Linked DNA regions of Dyadobacter pollutisoli. The protein of the gene in region 2 interacts with the protein of the main gene of each other region in a pairwise test. Links are inferred from orthologs where the notes say so. Each region holds a gene or a part of one and is shown on either strand. Other genes may lie near its edges.

Region 1 (8,899 bases), 440 kb from region 2 along the record:
AAACTTTTTGATCTTAATTAGTTGCTCCACGGGCTCAGGCACCATGTACCGGATGGATTTGCCATTTTTGATACAGGCCCGCAGAAAGGTAGCTGAAATGTCAAGCAAAGGAGCCTCTACAAACTTTACAGCCGGGTGATTTCCAAATGAATGGACTTTGGAGTTGGGGCGGGGATAAACATACAGCCCGGTATATTCAAGGATTTTCTCATAGTTTTTCCAATTGGGAAACTGAGCCAGATTATCTTCGCCCATGATGAGTTTGAACTCGTGTTGCGGAAATTTCTCCTGCATCCTGATCAGCGTATCAATCGTGTAGCTCGGCTTGGGCATGTGGAACTCAATGTCGGTCACTTTCAGGAGTGTATTATCCGAAATGGCGCGCTGAACGAGGTCATAGCGGTCAAATTCGTGCAATAGGCTATTGTTTTTCTTAAATGGATTTTGGGGACTGACTACAAACCAAACCTGTTCGAGGTCGGTGGTGGTAGCCATGGTGTTGGCAATGATTAAATGGCCGACATGTATGGGATTAAAGGATCCGAAAAATAGGCCGATTTTCATTGGTTCAGGAAGCGATGAATTCCATCACCATTTTTTCCGCCTTGAGAAGTGTTTCCTCAAGATCGTCGTTGACCAGTGTGATGTCAAATTTATCCTCAAAACTAAGTTCGTAATGTACTTTCCCTAACCGGGTTTCCAGAGATTTTTCTGTCTCAGTTCCTCTTTCACTCAATCTGCGGATAATTTCAGCCTCGGAAGATACTTTTACAAAAACGGCCAGGGCGCTTTCGCGGTAAATTTCCTTTAATTTCAAGCCTCCTTTTACGTCTACGTCGAACAAAACGTGTTTTCCTTCAGACCAGAGCCGTTCGATTTCTTTTTTGAAGGTGCCGTAATAATTGCCGGCATACACTTCTTCCCATTCTGCGAACTCATTATTGGCAATGCGTTCCCGGAAATCTTTTTTTTGCAAAAAGTAATAATCCTTTCCGTCAATCTCGTGTTCACGCCGTTCCCTCGTCGATGCCGACACTGAGAAAGCAAGTAGACCAGGAAATTTTTTTAATAAATGTCTTACTATGGTAGTCTTTCCAGAACCGGAAGGAGCAGAAAATATGATAAGCTTACCTTTCACACTAACAGATTAACTGTTTATTTTTGAAATGATTGTATTCAGAATACTCTGAGGGCAGGGCTTTTTTTCAATTTTCAAATTGAGAGAATCCTTAATGCATTTTTCTAAACGATAAGACTCGATACAAGGGATGCATTTGTCCATGTTTTCGCGGAAGTGATCTTTTTCCGCTTCCGTTGCCTCGTCATCCAGTATAGCCTGAATGATTTTCATACACTCCGCATGGTGCTCGCAGGTCTGCTTCATGATTGGTTTTTGCGCTTCTTCTGTTACAGAAGGCGTCGAAAGAGATGCATTCATTATGAACAATGAAAATAAGAATAATGGAATATATGTACAGTTGTACCCTATAACCGCATAGGTTGTAAAAAAAGTTTCACAACCTACGAATCATATCCCATTGAACTAGCATAACTCTTCAACTTTTCTTTCAATAAGTTACGCGCACGGTGTAATCGGGACCTTACTGTACCGATCGGAATGTCCAGAATCTTGGCCATTTCTTCGTAAGTAAATCCTTCGATATCACACAGGATGATGACAGTACGGAAGTCAACAGGCAACGCATTCAATGCATTGGCTACCTCGTCACCGATCAGTTCCTGCACCGCGTCGGCACGAAGGTCGACGGTGTAAGTAGTGTCAGAAGCCTCCTCGGAATTATAGGTAGTTTCCACTTCCTGATAATCAACCTTGGACGGTTCTTTACTTTTCTTACGGTAATCGTTGATAAAACTGTTCTTAAGAATCCGAAAGAGCCATGCTTTCGCATTGGTGCCCTGTTCAAAAGAAGAAATAAAACGGAAGGCTTTTAGATATGTGTCTTGTACCAGGTCATTTGCATCGTCTTCATCCATCGTAAGGCGAAAAGCGAAGTTATACATGGAGTCGATGTGAGGCATGAACTCACGGTTAAAAACTTCATAACGAAGGTCATCCGTGTATTCATTAGTAGTGAGCGTTTCTGACATGGCAACTAACATAGGAATGCTGAATTTACAAAGATTAACAACAGCTCCAAATGGTACAAATTAAAATTTGATGAATGGCTTTTTGAAGCTCCTTAACCACCATTATTTCAAGATAAAAATCGAAACGTTGATGTTAATCAATGTAACAACATCAAATTCCGAGCCAAAAAAAGGTTTGCGTCAAAATGTCATGTTAACGCTTGGAAAAAAGTTCCAAAAGGATAATTAAGAGGGCAGTGAAGAGCGCACTTGCGCCGATTCTGATCAATGTATAAAGGATCATTCCAAAATTATTCATCTCCATGAAAAAAAGCATGGCATGATGCAAAAGTATAAGCGGCAAAATGTAAGCAAGAAAAGCACCAAGTCCCTGTGCCCGAAGCCCGACCTCTGCACGTTCTGCGCCTCTCGATTTCATTTGGTAATGGATCAGGAATGGCCGGACGTAAGCGATCATCACGGAGGCGGAGGCATGCATACCAAATGTATTGGAGAAAACGTCCACAGTGAAGCCAATACCGAATGCGATCAACAAAAGGTACATTCTGTCAATATCGGCAGGAAGCAGCAGTACGCCGGCAATGTAAATGAAGCAGAACGCGTAATTGAACATTACGATATTCCGCATGAAGAAGATCTGCAAAAACAGGTAGAGCAGGATCATCAGGGAATATTGTATTGCTTCTCGTAAGCTCATCGGGTTTCTACTGTACGTAATTTAAGATTTTCCTGCTCCCCAAGTTGTTGATTTTGTACCACATACACATATGACAGATTCCTGAAATCGGTAGCGAGGCGCAAAACAATGTTGTAAAAGGTCTGATTTGGGTTAACTGTCACGGTTTCTACTCTTCCTACCATAATGCCCGGTGGAAACACAGAATTCTGATCGGACGTAACAGCCGAGTCGCCTTTGAAAATCTTGGTATATTTCGAAACATCGATCATATCTACCAAATTGGGGTCCTTACCCTGCCATTTGGCATAACCGATTTCCTTGCTCCTCACCAATTTCGACGATACCATAAACTGTGAATGCAGAATGGAGGTGATCACGGAATAATTTTCCGAGCAAAAACGGACCTTCCCTACAACACCCGTGGCAGATATAACACCCATTCCGGGCTTGATTCCATGCGCGGTACCCTTGTCAATCGTCAGGACATTGTTCGTCTTGTTGGTTTCATTATCAACCACTTTGGCCACGGTATAAGTAAATCGTGAGGCAAAAACGGAGTCGGGAATGTAGCCAGCAGGAGCATCAACAGGTTTCTTCTGGTTCAATGCAGTAACCAGAGCATGCAGGCGTGCATTCTCATTCGCCAGATCCGAGTTGATTTCGTCCAGCTTGGTATATTCTCTCGCAGAGTTGGAAAAAGCCAGTGTTTTGGCAACGTAATAATTGGAAGTATTGAAATACGTAGCGCCCCAGTATGTATTGCTGCGCACGATAAGCCATACACTGAGCACTTCCAGCAAAACAAATACCAAAAAGAAACGATTCCGGACAACGAAATCAACGAGTTGGAGCATGGGCTAAAATGTTCACGCGCAGTTCATCAATCGTCGCAAAAATAGAAATCATTTTTCGATTGATGAACTGTGAACGATCCAATACTACGAAATCAGTACCGGCTTGTATAATTCAAGATTTTTAAGGACTTCACCTGTACCTTTTACGACCGCTTTTAATGGATCGTCGGCAATGTGAACAGGCAATTTGGTTTTTTGAGCAATACGTCTGTCCAGTCCATGGATCAGCGCGCCGCCGCCTGTAAGGTAAATTCCGTTTTTGAAAATATCAGCTGAAAGCTCAGGAGGCGAGATTTCAAGCGCCTTCATGACACCCTCTTCAATTTTCGAAATGGACTTATCGAGAGAGTATGCAATTTCACTGTAAGTAACCCGGATCTCCTTTGGAATACCTGTCATAAGGTCACGACCGCGTATCTGGTAATCGTCCAATGGAATTTCCAGCTCAGGAGAAGCAGAACCAATGGCCATTTTGATCAGCTCCGCAGAACGTTCCCCGATCAGCAGATTGTGCTCACGACGCATATAATCGACAATGTCCCTGGTGAAAACATCACCCGCAATACGTACCGACTGTTCGCAGACAATACCTGACAATGCAATAACCGCAATTTCAGTAGTACCACCGCCAATGTCGACAATCATCACACCATTAGGCTGGGTAATGTCAATACCGATACCGATGGCAGCCGCGATGGGCTCATGTACCATGTAAACCTCTTTTGCACCTGCATGCTCACAAGAATCCTTAACAGCACGTTTCTCAACCTCGGTAATTCCGGAAGGGATACAAACCACCATTCGATGTGAAGGAGTAAAGAACCGGCTTCCTGTATCGATCATTTTGATCATCCCGCGGATCATCATTTCCGCGGCAGTAAAGTCTGCAATAACCCCGTCTTTTAGCGGACGGATTGTTTTGATATTCTCATTTGTCTTTTCGTGCATTTGCATAGCTGTGTGTCCGATTGCTAAAACTTTGCCGGTGGTTTTATCCATGGCAATGATCGAAGGCTCATCAACAACTACTGTATCTTTATGGATGATCAGAGTATTTGCAGTACCCAGATCTATCGCTATATCGCTAGTCAAAAAATCAAACAATCCCATATATTTTATTAAAATTTTCGCTCACTTTGATTTCAGGATGGCAAAATTACAGATAAATAACCACAAACAAAGGCATTTAAAAAAATTCGACATATCGCGTTTTCTGACCCAAAACGGGCACTAAAACAATGGTGTAGAATGGAATTTACAAAACCTGTGTACCTTTGTTTTTACTATGGGAATCAGAGCAATTTTGAGTGAGCCACTGGCTCAATACATTGTAAAACAACAGCAGGATTGGATAAGCCGCAGCACAGAAGTTCAGGAAAAATGGCGGAAAGAGCTGGTTAAGACGGCAGCCGATACGCAGTTTGGCAGGGATCACTTCTTTAAAGATATTCATTCTTATTCAGATTTCAAGGAAGCCATTCCGGTTCACGACTATGAAGATCTGAAGGATTACATTGCAAAGCTCAAAACTGGTGAGAGCGACGTGCTCTGGCCAGGCAAACCGCTGTATTTTGCCAAAACATCGGGTACTACTTCCGGTACCAAATACATTCCCATTTCCAAAGATTCTATCTCCAATCACATCAACTCGGCGCGTAATGCCATTTTGACGTATATCGCTGAGACGAAAAAAGCGGCTTTCCTGGACAACAAGCTCATTTTCTTGTCAGGAAGCCCGATACTGACAGAAACCGGCGGGGTACTGACAGGACGCTTGTCAGGTATTTCCAATCACCACGTGCCAGCCTATCTGCGGTCCAATCAGATGCCCAGCTATGAAACCAATTGCATTGAGGATTGGGAAACCAAGCTGGATAAGATCATTGACGAAACGATAGATCAGCGGATGTCGCTGATATCCGGGATCCCTCCCTGGGTTCAAATGTATTTTGACCGAATCATCGAGCGTACCGGCAAAAAGATCAAAGATGTGTTCCCGGAGTTTTCTCTCTTCATTTACGGTGGAGTGAATTTTGAGCCATATCGTGCCAAACTTTTCGAATCCATCGGGAAAAAGATCGATTCAATCGAACTGTACCCTGCGTCGGAAGGCTTTTTTGCCTATCAGGATTCTCAGACTGATGAGGGGCTGCTGTTGTTGCTGGATACCGGCATTTTTTACGAATTCATACCGGTTGAGCATTTCTTTGATGAAAACCCGAAACGGTTATCCATTAGTGAAGTAGAAACAGGCCGTAACTATGCTGTGATCGTCAATAACAATGCAGGTCTGTGGGGATACTCGCTGGGAGATACTGTGAAATTTGTTTCCACGCAGCCATATAAAATATTGGTTACCGGCCGGATCAAGCATTTTATTTCTGCATTTGGCGAACATGTTATCGGTGAAGAAATCGAAAAAGCATTGCGCTATGCCATGGAGCGCCATCGGGAAGTAGAAGTGGTGGAATTCACAGTGGCGCCGATGGTAAATTCGGAGCAAGGCGGACTTCCTTATCATGAATGGCTCGTTGAATTTGCGACAATGCCTAATGACCGGGAAAAATTTGTGGAAGACATTGACAGACGCCTCACGGAGTTGAACATATATTATCAGGATCTGATCAAAGGAAATATTTTACGTCGCCTCGAACTGGTACCGCTGCGTAAGAACGCTTTCATCGATTTTATGCGCGCGAATGGAAAACTAGGCGGTCAGAATAAAGTTCCGAGATTATCCAATGACCGAAAAATTGCCGATGAGCTTGTCAGAATTAACCGGGCGTAATTCCGGGACTTTTAATGCGATTGTAAAATGAAAAAAAGAATAGCCATTTTGGGTTCCACCGGTTCTATCGGTACCCAGGCATTGGAAGTCATAGATGCGAATCCTGAAATTTTTTCGGTAGAGGTACTTACGGCTCAGGACAATGCGGATTTGCTGATCGAGCAAGCTGCCAAATTCCGTCCCAGGGAAGTGGTCATAGGCAATGAGAAGCATTTTGAAAAAGTAAAAACGGCCCTTTCTTCTTTACATATAAAGGTTTATCAAGGAGCCGAAGCATTGGTTTCCGTTGTAGAATCGGACTTCATTGACATAGTACTGACGGCCATGGTGGGTTATGCCGGGCTGTTGCCTACCATTCATGCCATCAGGGCTGGGAAAAATATCGCTCTCGCCAATAAAGAAACACTTGTTGTGGCCGGAGAACTGATCACCGGACTTGCGAAGCAGCACAACGTTAGCATTTATCCTGTCGACTCCGAGCATTCAGCTATATTTCAATGTCTGGTAGGGGAAGAAAATAATCCGCTGGAAAAGATTGTTCTGACAGCTTCTGGTGGTCCATTCAGAGGAAAAGTCCGCGCGTTTCTGGCCAGCGTGACCAAGGCGCAGGCTCTGAAACATCCGAACTGGACAATGGGGGCGAAAATAACGATCGACTCCGCAACGCTGATGAATAAGGGGCTGGAAGTGATCGAAGCCAAGTGGCTTTTCGACCTGGAAGCTTCTCAAATAGATGTGATCGTACATCCTCAGAGCATTATCCATTCGCTGGTACAGTTTGAAGACGGGAGTATGAAGGCGCAAATGGGGCTGCCTGATATGAAGCTCCCGATCCAGTATGCATTGCATTACCCTGCCCGGTTGAAGTCCGCCTTTCCCCGTTTCAATTTTATCGATTACCCGTGCCTCACTTTTGAAAAGCCCGACCTGGATACTTTCAGGAATTTGGCGATAGCGTATAATGTGTTGGAAAAAGGAGGAAATGCTGCCTGTGTCGTCAATGCGGCCAACGAAATTGCCGTTGACGCATTCCTCCATGATAAGATAGGATTTCTGGATATTTCGGACGTAATTGTTGAAACCCTTGCTAAAATAGAATATGTTGGGAATCCTTCATATTCCGATTACGTTCACACCAATGAGGCTGCCAGACGATTTGCCTCTGAAATGATTCAGGTAAAAGTATAAATGAAAACCACGTTGTTAAAGTACTTATCTGTTGCTCTTGCCAGTACGCTTAAATTTTTCGGAGGACCGATTGCCGGCGTTATCCTTAAATTGACCTGGGTAGAAACTGCTATTTGTTCAGCAGTAGGTATGATGTTTACCGTGCTGCTTTTGACGTATGTAGGCGGAGGAATTCAGGCATTGCTTAAAAAACACCGCAAATCTCCCGCTAAGAAATTCACAAGAACCACGCGTATCGCTGTCAATATCTGGAAACGTTTCGGGATTATCGGTATCGCTTTTCTCACGCCACCATTGTTTACACCCATATTCGGACCCATTCTGGCGGTTGCGTTTAAGGTACCCCGCGCTTCGATTTTCCTTTGGATGTCAATCAGCGCAATCCTGTGGGGCTTAGGGATTTCCTATATCGCCCACAAAGTGCATTTTATCCAGGACTGGATCAAATAGGCTGATTACCTGCTGACTTCCTTTTTTGGAGCAACTGTTTTCTTCATAAAGTCACCTTGCGAGAAGTACTTTTCAATGAGGCAGTACATTAATATGAAGAAGTACCTGCTTCCCATCTCCTTGATTTTGAGCTTGGATTCGCCATATTTCCGGTTTGTCCAACTATTGGGAACTACCGCATAATTGTAGCCTCTTACCATTGCTTTGAGCGGAAGCTCAATGGTCAGGTTAAAGTGAGGGGCCAAAAATGGTTTAATACCTTCGATAGTCTCTCTTTTGTAAAGCTTGAAGGCATTGGTAGTATCATTGTATTTGATACCCATCAAAATGCGTACGATGAAATTAGCGACACGGTTGATCAGCTTTTTCACTGCGGGATAATCAACCACTTTTCCTCCTTTTTCCCAGCGGGAGCCGAAAACGCAGTCATAATCGCCTTCCAGCATCTTGAAGTAATATTTGGCAAGATCCTCGGGATCATCAGACATATCGGCCATAAAAACCGCCACACAATCTCCTTTGAAACGTTCGAGACCATATCTTACCGCGTAGCCAAAACCATTGGGGCCCGGATTGGTGTAGTAAACCAATGTTGGAATTTCGAGAGAAAGCTCGTCCAAAACCCTGAGCGTACCGTCTTTGGAATTGTCGTTTGTTACGCAGATCTCGTGAGGAATATTGTATTTATTTAATGTACTGTGCAGTGATGTTAATGTGTGAGTAATAGATTCCTCCTCGTTATAGGCTGGTATTACGACGCTTAGCTTCATAGATGTGAGTTGTTGAAAACAGTACAAATTAAAGATTATTAATTTGAACTGCCAATTTTTT
Region 2 (3,422 bases):
GGACCATGAGTTCAAGCTTTTCTGTTTCCTCATTAGACCAGTCGCTACTTTCCACCATGTCGGTGATCGAACCTTGCAACGATTGGAAGCCTGGTGAAACAATGTCTTTTTCTATAACCAGATCGATTGCTCCGGTGGGCGTGTTTTCTTCGAGTTCGCCAGTCAGTACAAGTTTGGGATCTTCTTCAAATACTTCTTGTACTTTCTCTTCATACACCACCACAACAGGCTCTTCCTGTTTTCCTTTTAAGGTTGTTTTCAACTCAATACCTGGAATTGGCGATTCAATGCTGTCGAAACCTGCCGCAACGATGGTAACCCGTAGCTTATCACCAAGAGAATCATCGGTAATGGTACCCAGTTTGAACATCCTTGCCTCACCGCCAACCTGTGAAAGTACATAGCGCCAGATGTCGCGCTGCTCTTTCATAGTCGCTTCCTTCTTCTTGCTGGTCGCCAAAGTCACGAGAATACGTTTCGCACCCCGGATATCACGATCGTTCAAAAGCGGAGAATCCAATGCTTCTTTAATAGCAAGCTGTGCACGATCAGCGCCGGTAGCTTCGGAAGTTCCCATTACCGATTGTCCGGCGTTTTTGAGTACTTTTTCAACGTCCTTGAAATCCGTATTGATGTTACCGTTTGTCGTAATGATCTCGGAAATACTTTTCACGGCATTCAAAAGGATTCCGTCCGCCTCGGCAAATGCCTGCGTGAGCGTCATATCCTCATAAAGCTCTTCCAGCTTATCATTAAGCACTACCAGAACCGTATCGCTGTACTCTTTCAGTTGTTCGATACCTTCCAGTGCCTGTTCCTTTTTATCAAGTCCTTCCCAGGTATAAGGAGCGGTCACGACTGCCACCGTAAGCTTACCCATTTCCTTCGCAAGTTGCGCGATCACGGGAGCAGCACCGGTACCCGTTCCACCACCCATACCCGCGGTGATAAACACCATTTGAGTAGAGCCGCCCAACAAGCCTTTAATTTCTTCAATGGTTTCCAGAGCAGCTTCCTTACCTTTTGTAGCGTCCGTACCTGCTCCAAGTCCTTGCGTTAAAGTCGCTCCAAGCTGGATTTTAACGGGCACAGGGCTATTGGCAAGCGCCTGTCTGTCAGTGTTACAAACAGCAAATTCTACATCTTTGATTTTTTTCTCAAACATGTAGTTGACCGCATTGCTACCACCACCACCAACCCCGATCACCTTAATGATAGCTGGTTCGCTGCGGTTTTCGCCATTGGGTTGGTCCTTTATGATTTCGTTCACTATATAGTCCTGGTCTAACGAGTGCAACAAGCTTGTATTCATATCTTCCGGGGTTGATTGAGTGTGTAACTTCGTTTATGATCAATAGTCGTCCAGACTATCATCTTTTTTCCCAATAATGCTGTTAATATTATCCCAAAAAGTACCGTTTTTCTTCACCGGTTCTTTCACTTCTTTTGGCTTCTCTTTCTGTACAATCCCTGCACCGGTGTTGAATGCAGTCGCAGGCTTACACACCGATTTTACCCTTGGATCAATGGATTTCAGACCAGCCCAGGCAAGCCCTATGGCAGTACTGAATGATGAATTGCTCACTGCATCCGCTTTCGCTGTGCGTTCCAGGTTTTCGGGATACCCTACCCGCACCGACATATCGGTAACCCTTTCAAAAAGGACTTCAATGTCATCAATGTTTGCAGATCCGCCCGTCAGTACGATACCACCGATCAGTTTATCCAGGTAGCCTGATTTGATGATTTCCGCATACACCATGGCCGCGATCTCTTTCAGTCTTTCCTCAATAATCAGCGCAACATTCTTTTTCAAAACCTGTTTCGGAGCTCTTCCTGCAAGGAAATTGACAAGGATTTCAATGTTAAGAGGAATGTCCGCAGAAACAGCTACACCATATTCCTTTTTAAGTTGTTCCGCATTTTCAAACTGAATGCCGCAACCAATGGCAAGATCACTGGTAATGTGACGGCCTCCGATCGGGAAAGAAGCAATGTGACGGATAATGCGGTCCTGGTAAATGATCAGGTCCGTAGTATGGTCACCAATATCTACCAAAGCAATTCCGGCTTTGATCTCATTATCTGTCAAAACCGCCAAGCTCGTCGCCAGCGGTCCAAATACCATTTTATCACACCTCAGATTCTGGTCTGCATCTGCAAGGCTCTTCTTTGTGCGCAGGATAGATTGGTTATTCGCCGAAATGATCAGGAAATTCCCTCCGAGCTTAATTCCCGTCCTACCCACCGGCTCCTTCACGCCCATTGAATTGTCAACTACAAATTCCATCGGCAGCACATGCAACACATCGTAGTTAGGCTCGATTTTGGCCCGATACATATCATCCACCAGCTGATCCACATCTCTTTGAGTAACCTCTTCTCCGGATGAAGCCGAAGGTCTGATCACACCATCGCTCTGGGCGCTTATTTTCACATGCGTTCCCCCAAAGCTTACATTTATAATACCAATGTCAAGATCGGAACGGGACGATGCTTCCGCAAGTGCTTCCCGAATGGCACTACCAACTTGTTTTATATTTTCTACTGATCCGTTTACTACTGCTCCTGCTGGTACAGGAACTTCACTAAATCCTAAAATTTCGATGTTATTTTGACGGGCTCCGGATGCGGCCCCCTGCGCGGCAATCACGGTTATCTTCGTGCTTCCTATATCTACTCCTACTACAATTTTGTCGTGTGCCATGCTGATGGTGAATTATTATTCACAAACTATTTGATTCTGAAACTTAATACTAATCTTCTTATATCTGCTCCAGTCCTGACTTAGTACCTTTTCATAAAACGTTCTGAGCTTTTTGAATTTGGCCTGATAATCTTCTGCCAAACCAAATTCTATTCTTTGGTCACCCAAAACTGTCATTAAGGAAATCTCCCCGTACCTGTCAGCATGAAGCTGGGCAATTTGTGCTTTCCAAAATGGATCTGTGTTTAAAAAACGCAGCAATTCCATAAAAGAAGCCCCTTTTACAGTCTGCAATCTTTTAGGATCATTGAAATAGGATCCTGAAACCAATAATGTTCTGGCTGAATAACTCTCTGACAGCGGAAAAAAAAACGCCCTCATCGTTAATATAGTATCCCGACGTATTCCGCAATTCCCCATTTTCCGACGTGTTAATCCAGCGCGCGAGCGGTTTCTCCTGTTCTACCTCTACAACTATATTACCTCTAAGGTCACGAAAAACCTGACATTTCTTTATCAATTTATTCCTTTTGACCCTGTTTTCAAGATCATTCAATGCTACGTCTTTTAGTCTGCTGCCCAGCAACGGATCTCCTCCGTTTTCGGTAACCAGCATTTGTACGTCCATCTGATTCAAAAAGCGCGTACCCGAATCCCCTTCAATCGATATGACGAGATTCTCGCAACGCTGTTGCCCAAGCCTGCTTTCTGCCAT

Evidence for each region.
Region 1: the proteins of ftsA (region 2) and ON006_RS25255 interact in binary tests that used the Escherichia coli proteins (3 or more experiments, as listed by UniProt). The link is inferred for Dyadobacter pollutisoli from one-to-one orthologs.

The regions. Positions count from the first base shown.
Region 1 is NZ_CP112998.1:6,139,311-6,148,209, forward strand. The notes cover bases 2,740-5,702. They hold ON006_RS25255 (rod shape-determining protein), read right to left. Parts: upstream 4,753-5,702; coding sequence 3,727-4,752; downstream 2,740-3,726. Other genes in these bases: ON006_RS25245 (SoxR reducing system RseC family protein), read right to left, coding at 2,740-2,806; mreC (rod shape-determining protein MreC), read right to left, coding at 2,803-3,642; ON006_RS25260 (GH3 auxin-responsive promoter family protein), read left to right, coding at 4,928-5,702. Also shown: nadD (nicotinate (nicotinamide) nucleotide adenylyltransferase), read right to left, coding at 1-564; gmk (guanylate kinase), read right to left, coding at 569-1,138; ON006_RS25235 (phosphohydrolase), read right to left, coding at 1,148-1,438; ON006_RS25240 (sigma-70 family RNA polymerase sigma factor), read right to left, coding at 1,522-2,121; more of ON006_RS25245, read right to left, coding at 2,303-2,739; more of ON006_RS25260, read left to right, coding at 5,703-6,430; ON006_RS25265 (1-deoxy-D-xylulose-5-phosphate reductoisomerase), read left to right, coding at 6,458-7,618; ON006_RS25270 (hypothetical protein), read left to right, coding at 7,619-8,068; ON006_RS25275 (glycosyltransferase family 2 protein), read right to left, coding at 8,074-8,838; ON006_RS25280 (glycosyltransferase family 2 protein), read right to left, coding at 8,877-8,899. UniProt on the Escherichia coli protein: Forms membrane-associated dynamic filaments that are essential for cell shape determination. Acts by regulating cell wall synthesis and cell elongation, and thus cell shape.
Region 2 is NZ_CP112998.1:5,705,919-5,709,340, forward strand. Bases 530-3,417 are described here. They hold ftsA (cell division protein FtsA), read right to left. Parts: upstream 2,708-3,417; coding sequence 1,352-2,707; downstream 530-1,351. Other genes in these bases: ftsZ (cell division protein FtsZ), read right to left, coding at 530-1,312; ON006_RS32485 (hypothetical protein), read right to left, coding at 2,723-3,127; ON006_RS23350 (cell division protein FtsQ/DivIB), read right to left, coding at 3,012-3,417. In the rest of the region: more of ftsZ, read right to left, coding at 1-529; more of ON006_RS23350, read right to left, coding at 3,418-3,422. UniProt on the Escherichia coli protein: Essential cell division protein that assists in the assembly of the Z ring. May serve as the principal membrane anchor for the Z ring.